DNA from 2 places in the Arthrobacter sp. SRS-W-1-2016 genome. Region 2 is predicted to be linked to the other one. Evidence: predicted binding sites of a transcription regulator. Region 2 holds the regulator's gene; the other holds the start of a gene.
What was found. Region 2 encodes LexA, which represses DNA repair genes until DNA is damaged. Its sites were predicted from a motif close to TCGAACANNTGTTCGA; they were not measured.
Positions count from the first base shown of each region.

Region 1: BMF89_RS01615 (shikimate dehydrogenase) is a predicted target of LexA. The motif match lies at 2,566-2,581, and genes of this name have one in related genera.

Region 1 is NZ_MTPV01000006.1:10,083-14,500, reverse strand. Features, by position in the region: gene BMF89_RS22690 (hypothetical protein) at 1-802, shown strand, start outside; gene BMF89_RS01620 (IclR family transcriptional regulator C-terminal domain-containing protein) at 739-1,551, opposite strand; gene BMF89_RS01615 (shikimate dehydrogenase) at 1,620-2,507, opposite strand; gene BMF89_RS01610 (MFS transporter) at 2,650-3,978, shown strand.
Region 2 is NZ_MTPV01000014.1:42,555-46,972, reverse strand. Features, by position in the region: gene BMF89_RS03360 (ATP-dependent DNA helicase) at 1-1,366, shown strand, start outside; gene lexA (transcriptional repressor LexA) at 1,411-2,160, opposite strand; gene BMF89_RS03350 (LysM peptidoglycan-binding domain-containing protein) at 2,519-2,878, shown strand; gene BMF89_RS03345 (histidinol-phosphate transaminase) at 2,970-4,088, shown strand; gene hisB (imidazoleglycerol-phosphate dehydratase HisB) at 4,132-4,418, shown strand, end outside.

The DNA of each region.
Region 1 (4,418 bases), on a different contig from region 2:
CGCGCACAATGTCCGCTCCCACACCGCCGGCACCAAGACTCTTCATCACCCGATCATCGGTGACCCGGTGAGGTTCGTTCAGTCTCCCTTGTGGCTGACACGCACCTTTGCGGCACGTGGCCATAACGGTATTTGTATCCCGATGGAGGTGCCGGAGGGAGATCTTGAGGTCGTGATGGCGGGCCTCACCGCAACGCCGAATGTGGATGGCATCCTTGTCACGATGCCGCACAAGTTCGCCGCCTTGGAGCACTGCGCCACCAGCTCCGCGCGGGCCAGGATGCTTGGGGTCGTGAGTGTCATCCGGCGCAACGCGGACGGCACCTGGCGCGGGGACGTGCTGGACGGGCTCGCCTTCGTCAAGGCGCAGCAGGACCGCGGCGCCCGGATTACAGGGGCCCGGGCGCTTCTTGTCGGCGCTGGTGGTGCGGGAAGCGCTATCGCTATCGCGCTTCTTGAAGCGGGTATTGGCCAACTAATCATCCACGATGCCGACGAGGCGCGCGTGGCCGGGCTTCTCGAGCTACTCGCAGACTTCGGCAACGGACAGGTGAGCACCGGCAGTCCGGATCCCGCAGGATGCGATCTGGTGCTCAACGCGACTCCCATGGGAATGGACGTCGGAGACCAGCCCCCGGTCGACGCGACTCTGCTCACGGCTTGCGACGGCGGGCGAAGGGAAGGGAAGCGGGTTGCCGGGCACGCGGAATGGCGGGAGGCTTACCTTGGTGTGGCTGGTCAGCGGGGTTGGTTCGGGCAAGCGCTTGGTTTCATTCCCGGATTCGGGGGGCGTCCGCCATAGTCCCGGCCGATTTGGTAGGCAGCTTCCTGCAGGAGGGGAACCACGGTCTTTTCGACTTCGTCGGTGGTGGCCCGGTGGGATTGGAGGGATACGTTGACGGCTGCGACAATGTCGTTTCCGCGCCGGACGGGCACGGCGACGCCACGCAGTCCTTCCTCGAGTTCCTGCGAGACCATTGACCAGCCCTTGGTTCGGCTCAGGGCTATCTCGGTGCGCAGTTCCGCGAGGCTTCCGACTGATCGCTCAGTGAAGCGCTGCAACTGGACCGAGTCAAAGTAGTGTTCCAATTGCCCTTCGGAGAGGCCTCCCAGTAGTATCCGCCCCATGGACGTCGCCCACGCGGGGAATCTCGTGCCGACGGTGATGGAGATGCTCAAGAGCCGTGGCGACGGCACGCAGGCCACATAAACGACATCGGTTCCATCGAGGATGCACAAGGACGTTGTTTCGTTGAGTTCGGCAGCCAGGGATTTGAGGTGCGGTTCCGCGATCTTGGGCAGCGCCAGGTTGGCCAGGAACGACTGGCCCACGTCCAGCGAGCGGGGAGCCAGCTCGAAATAGGGGCCGTCGGCCCGCAAATACCCCAAGTCCGCAAGGGTCAACAGGAACCGCCGGGCGGATGCCCTCGTGATGTCCACCTGTGACGCGATCTGGGAAACGGTCATCCGGGGATTCTCCAGGGAGAATGCGAGGAGGACGTCAAAGGCTTTGGCGACCGACTTCACAAAATAGGCGGGATTCTCCGACATGGACTTCCCTTCCTTCGTTGCGCCCGTACCTGGACCCGACGGCAACCGGCGCCGGACAGCAGCTCCGATTATATAGGCCCGACGGCGGCGCTTCCGCCGTGGATCGTTGCGAGCGTGCGCTCCAAAAGCAAGCCGGTCTGAGGCGGCAAGCCGAGAACAGGAACCATCGCCGCTGCCTGTTCCCGCAGGTGGTCCCACCCGTCCGCGTAGCGCAGTCCCTGTTCCTTTGCGCTGGCAATGCTGGCAGTGACGTGCTTTGCGTAGACGAAGTCGTACACCATTGCGTCGTCAGCGAGGCCGGCCATGCCCCAGACCGGGCCGTCCTGCCGGTTCTTTCCAAGAGGTGTGGCGTTGACTATGAGCGAAGCCCGAAGCGCCTGGCGTTGGGCCCCGTCCCAGGTTGTCTCACTGGCGTCCATGCCCAGGCGCGCGGCGAGTTCGAGCAACTGGCGTGATGCCTCCGAATCCCTGTCCGCAATGCTCACGTGATCGACCCGGTCCTTTAAGGCGACAAGGGTTGCCCTCGCAGCGCCTCCAGCTCCGAACATCACGGCGTGACGTTCGGACCGATCTCCGTGCAGGGCAGTGACCGCCGTGATATCCGTGTTGTGCGCTTCGAGTTGCTTCTCATGACGCACCAGCAGATTTGCCGCGCCACTGAGCCGGACCGGATCCGTGACGGTCTCGCCGGCACCGGCCGCCCATTGTTTGTGGGGCATGGTGACGTTGGCGGCCACGACATCGGTCTCAAGCAGCTTTGCGCGGACCTCGGCCATGGAGGCTCCGGCAGGCACATCCCATGCCTCATAGCTCCAGCCGATTGTCATTTTCCTCAAAACCGGATTCCAGAGGTCCGGCGACATGGCCTTTGAAGCCTCGGATCCTATGAGAAACAACCGTCTCGCGGACGTGCTGGTTTCCACGCTGGTGCCTTTCCGTTGATGTGAAGATGGCATGCGCAGTAGCCATTGTGAGGCAACTCACTCATGCGCTACCATGTTCAATAATCGCATATCGCACAGTTGTTCGCAATGCGCACAATTTGATCAATCTCTCCATCACTAAATCCTTGTCTTTCAACGCGGAAGGACCCTCAGAATGACAAACCTCGAAACGCCGTCAACAGCGGATGTGGCCCTGCGTCGACTCAAGCGCGCCAGGAAAGCGGCCCTCGCCGGGTTCCTTGGCGGGGCGCTGGAGTACTACGACTTCTTCATTTACGCCACCGCGGCATCGCTGATCTTCTCGAAGATCTTCTTCCCGTCCGGTGACCCGACCATCGCTCTTCTGGCTTCCTTCGCAACTTTCGGGGTTGCCTACGTCGCCCGGCCGTTCGGTGCGGTGGTATTCGGCCATCTCGGCGACAAGTTGGGCCGGAAAAGCACCCTGGTCCTCACCCTGGTTCTGATGGGGTCCGCCACCTTCCTCATCGGTGTGCTGCCCGACTTCCATTCCGCCGGCTACTTCGCGCCCGCGCTCTTGGTGTTGCTGCGCCTCCTGCAGGGACTTTCCGCCGGTGCCGAAACCGCGGGCGCTTCGGCGCTGACCATGGAGGAAGCGCCCGCCGGGCGCCGCGGCTTCTTCGCCAGCTTCGCCATCAGCGGCATCTCCTTCGGCATCGTCCTGGCTTCCCTGGCCTTCCTGCCGGTGGCCGCAATGGGCGAGGCCGAGCGGCTCGCCTGGGGCTGGCGCATCCCGTTCTGGCTCTCCATCCTGGTCCTGATCGTCGCGTTCCTGGTTCGTCGATCACTGGAAGAACCCGAGGTCTTCGAGGAAAAGCACGACCACGGAGAACTGGTCAAACTCCCGTTTGCCAAAATGTTCTCGACCCACCCGGCACAGTTCTTCCAGGTTGCCCTGATGTCCTTCGAAACCGTCACCAACACCTTCATGCAGTCCTTCGGTCTGGCCTACGCCGTGTCCGTCGGGGTCCCCGCATCGACGATGTTGTGGGTCAGCATCGTCGGCAACGTCCTCGCCGCCGCCACTCAACCCTTGATGGCACGTCTTTCGGACACGTTCGGGCGGCGCAAGATCTTCATCAGCGGTGTCCTCGGATCCGGCCTGATGATCTTCGCTTATTTCTCGGTCATCGCCACGGGCAACGTCCCGATGATCTTCCTGACCAGCACCCTGATCACCGCGGGCACCTACGCCATGTCGAACGCCGTCTACCCCGCCTGGTTCGCCGAACTCTTCAACGTCAAGGTCCGCTACTCCGGCATGGCGATAGGACTGCAGATCGGCATCGTCTGCGCAGGCTTCACGCCCCTGCTTGGCACCGCCCTCGTCGGCGCGGTATCAGCAAACTGGGGTCCCGCCGCCTGGATCGTCGCGGCCTCCTCGGTCCTTGCAGTGCTAGGCGCACTGTGGGCCAGGGAAACAGCCAAGACTCCGCTGCGCGAGCTGGGAAACTCCGTCCCCTAGCCAAGTTTCCGGGGTGGGGCTACATCGACCGGTCCCACCCCGAGGTTATCGTCGGCCAACTCGGCCGGGCCCTCGGGACAAGCGTCACAGTCTTCCTGCTCCTGTCCCTGCTCACGATGGGCGCCCCAGTTGGCTGTACCCATCGCAGACAGGGCATGCTCGCGCGTTTGGGGCGGGACCTGGTCGTCTTCCCCTCATCGTCCCCACCGATGGCCGGTCCGCCGGCCGGGAAAGTGGCGCGACTCCAAGCGTTGAGCGTGGGGCGAGCATGGACGGGTTGTTCGTGCAGCTCTCAGACGTGCGCAGGTGCGAATCATCAGGTTTCAGGACCTTAGCCTCTGACGGTTGCCGGCAAACAAGGTCATTCTATGAAGGCAAGCACCGTGCACGGCAACCTCTTATTCGGGCTTTGAAGGCCCTGGCGTGATCCCTGGCGGGGA
Region 2 (4,418 bases):
GGAGTCCGACGTCGTGGTCACCAACCATGCGATGCTCGCCGTCAGCGCCTTCGAAGGCTTGGCCGTGCTGCCCGAGTACGACGTCGTAGTGGTCGACGAGGCCCACGAGCTCCAGGACCGGGTGACCGGTGCCGTGTCCGGACAGCTGTCGGTGGCGATGATCCATGCCGCGGCCTCGAGCGCCCGCAAACATACAGCCATCACCGTGGACGCGCTGAACGCCGCAGCCGACCGCCTGGAACTCGCGATCATCGGTGCGCCGTCCGGCCTCCTGCCCAACGGGCTCAATGATGAACAGCTGGATTGCGTGGACCAGCTCCGGGAAGCGTGCCGTGCGGCGCTTTCCGATTCGAAGGGGGATTCGTCCAACGCGGTCGACGGCGGACGCCAGCTCGCGCGCTCACGGCTCATGCTGATCCTTGAGTTGTGCGAACGGCTGCTCTCCGCCCGGGAAAACCGGGAAGTCGTGTGGTTGTCCCGGAACAGCACCTTCGATCCGCAGCAGGGCTACACGGCGCCTGACGAGGATTCGCCGGCGCTCATCAACATCGCGCCGCTCAGCGTTGCCGGACGCCTCCGGGAAGGTCTCTTCGCAGGCCATACCGTGGTCCTGACCTCCGCCACCTTGGCCATTGGCTCTGCCTTCGAGGCCACCGCCGGCGGGCTTGGCCTGACTGGCCAAGGCGCCCCGAGCTGGACCGGCGTGGATGTCGGCTCGCCGTTTGACTATCCGAAGCAAGGCATGCTGTACGTCGCCAAGCACCTGCCCAAGCCCGGGCGCGGCACCTCGCCCGAGGCGCTCGACGAACTTGAAGAACTCATCAAAGCCTCCCACGGCGGAGCGTTGTGCCTCTTTTCGTCCCGCCGTGCAGCGGAGGACGCCGCGGACGCGATGCGGTCGCGCCTGGACGTGGACATCCTGTGCCAAGGCGAATCGACCATGGCCGCGTTGGTCAGGCAGTTTGCCGAGGAAGAGGACACGTGCCTGTTCGGCACCATGTCCCTCTGGCAGGGCGTCGACGTTCCTGGCGGTTCCTGCCGGCTCGTCGTCATCGACCGGATCCCGTTCCCTCGTCCGGACGATCCCCTGATGACGGCACGATCACGCGCGGTCGCGCAGGCCGGGGGCAACGGTTTCATGGCAGTGTCCGCGACGCACGCGGCCATCCGGCTGGCCCAGGGAGCAGGCCGCCTCATCCGCTCAACGGGGGACAAAGGCGTGGTGGCAGTACTGGATTCACGGCTTTCGACGGAACGCTACGGCAACTTCCTCCGGGCAGCTTTGCCGCCCTTCTGGCCCACGACGGACCGTTCAGTGGTGCGCGGTGCGCTCGAGCGGCTTTACGCCGAGTCGGCCAACGCTTAAAGCGGGCGCGTCCGGGCTCGGGCGCGTCCTAGAGTGGGCGCGTCCTAGAGTGAGCGCAGGACCGAGACGACCTTGCCCATGATGGTGGCATGGTCACCCAGGATAGGCTCGTACTGCGTGTTCTGGGGGAGCAGCCATGTGTGGCCGTCGCGCTGACGGAAGGTCTTGACGGTGGCTTCGTCGTCCAGGAGCGCGGCCACGATGTCGCCGTTGAGTGCGTCGTTCTGCCGCCGTACCACCACCCAGTCGCCATCGCAGATAGCGGCGTCGATCATGGAATCACCGGCGACCTTCAGCATGAAGAGCTCGCCATGGCCAACCAGCTGGCGGGGCAGCGGGAGGACATCTTCAACGGTCTGGTCGGCCAGGATGGGTCCACCGGCAGCAATGCGCCCCACGAGGGGAACCATGGCCGTGTCGCTGGCACTCGCGAGCTCCGTGACGGCCAGGCCGCCCGCGCTCCGGAGTTTCGCCGGAGCCTCGACGCCGGGAATGACCGAGCCTCCGTCCAAGGTCAATGGCATGAGGACTTCCATCGCCCGCGGACGCTTGGGATCGCGACGGAGATAGCCGAGCTTCTCAAGTTGTGACAACTGGTGCGTGACACTGGACAGGCTGGCCAAGCCAACCGTGTCCCCGATTTCGCGCATCGACGGCGGATAGCCATGATCGTTCACTGAACGCTGGATGGTCTCCAGGATTTTCTTCTGGCGGACGGTCAGGCTCTTGGGGGCCTTCTGTGGCTGCTGGCTCCGCGATGAGGCCGACCCGCTGCCAGTGGCTTTCGCTGCCATGTTTGCCAACGCCTTCCGTTCCGCCCGTCCGCCGCTGAGGCGCTTGCCGGGACTGTCGGCCTGAAATGTCAGACCCTCCTGTTGCACTGATTCAGTGCTCGTTCCTTCACTCAAACGTAGGGCAGGCACAGGCGTTTATCAAACATTTGTTCTAGCGAGTCTCGACATCGTTCGTTGATAAGTGCTAAAAATGTCTTAGCAAGGTTCGAATATGTGTTCTATAAAAGTGCTGCGAGATCCGGGTGTTCGTTCGAAGACATGGACGAACAATCGGCTTGCAACGCACTGACTGAAGGCAAGAATTGGCAGCCGCACCCAGAGATTCCGGAATGCGGCATTGTTCAGAAGGGCTCAGCTCATGTCCGCAATCACCATCACCCACACCCCAGGCCGCAGTGCGGCACCGGGCAGGCTTCGCCTGACACGCCGGGGCCGTATGGTCTTCTTCGGCCTCCCGGCAATGCTCGTGGTTGCAGCGCTGCTCAGCCTGGCGGGATTCCTGAATTCACCGGCCAAGGCTGCTGACTCCGCCGCCGAGCTACAGCCCACGTCCAGCACGAGTGTCACGGTTCAAATGGGCGAATCTTTGTGGGGGATTGCAGGGAAGGCGGCGCCTTCCCGGGATCCTCGCGATGTCGTAGCCGAGATTATCCAGCTGAACAACCTGCAGGACGGACGCATCGTACCGGGCCAGCAACTGTTCATTCCTGCCACCTGAGGGCACTTTCGTCCCGGGTGGCAGCCCGCCTGAACGGGCGCAGGGCCGTCACAGTTTCAGGGCATCCGCCGTGGCACCTTAAACTGTCATGGTGAGTGAGCAGCTTGAGCGACTTGACCGACTTCCCCTACGGACCAACCTCCGCGGCCTGAGCCCGTATGGCGCGCCGCAGCTTGATGTCCCGATTTTGCTCAACGTCAACGAGAATACGCATGGCGTTCCGGCCGATGTCCAGGCGGCCATCACCGAAGCGGTGGCGGCAGCCGCGACCGGACTGAACCGCTATCCGGACCGTGAGTTCACTGAACTGCGCGAGGCCTTGGCGGAATACCTTGGCCACGACCTCGCTGCCGAGAATATCTGGGCGGCCAACGGTTCCAATGAAGTGCTACAGCAGATCCTCCAGGTTTTCGGTGGCCCCGGACGGTCCGCGCTCGGGTTCCCTCCCACGTACTCCATGTACCCCCTGCTGGCCAGCGGCACCGACACCGCCTACATTGCGGGTGTTCGCGGCGATGACTACGGACTCGATGCAGCCTCGGCCGCCGCGCAGGTGCGCGAACTCAAACCGAACGTCGTGTTCCTTTGCTCGCCGAACAACCCCACCGGCACGGGACTTGGCCTGGATGTTGTCGAAGCCGTGTACGAGGCAGGCGAAGCAAGCCAGACAGTCGTGATCGTGGACGAGGCCTACCACGAGTTCGCCCACGATAATACGCCAAGCGCGCTGACGCTCCTCCCTGGCCGGGAGCGCCTGATCGTCTCCCGGACCATGAGCAAGGCCTTCGCCCTCGCCGGTGCACGCATCGGCTATATGGCCGCTGCCCCCGAGGTCGCCGACGCGATCCGCCTGGTCCGCCTTCCCTATCACCTCTCCGCCATCACCCAGGCGACTGCGCTGGCCGCCCTCCGGCACCGCGAAGCCCTCATGGCCGACGTCGAAGACATCAAGATCCAGCGCGATCGCATTGTCAGCGAGTTGACCCGCATGGGCTTCACCCCGGCCGCCTCCGATTCGAACTATGTGTTCTTCGGCGGAATCGAAAACCCCCATGCCCTGTGGCAAGGCCTGCTGGAGCGTGGAGTCCTGATCCGCGACGTCGGCATACCGGGCCACCTCCGGGTGACGGCAGGCACGGAGCCGGAGACCACGGCCTTCCTTGAGGCGCTCGAAGCCTTGCTGGACGGCCAGGCTCCCTCACCGGCCTAGACTTGGACAAGCCCCACCACACCTTCCTCCTAAGGACATATCAATGAGCGAAAACGGCGCCAGCACGGCGGCCGCCCGGACTGCACGCATGGAACGCACCACCAGTGAGTCCTCCGTCCTGGTTGAAATCAACCTCGACGGCACGGGAGTCTCGGACATCAGCACCTCAGTGCCGTTCTATGACCACATGCTGACGGCGCTCTCCAAGCATTCGCTCATCGACATGACCGTCAAGGCGACGGGAGACACCCACATCGACGCCCACCACACGGTGGAGGACGTTGCGATCACCTTCGGCGAGGTCCTGCGCACCGCGTTGGGCAACAAAGC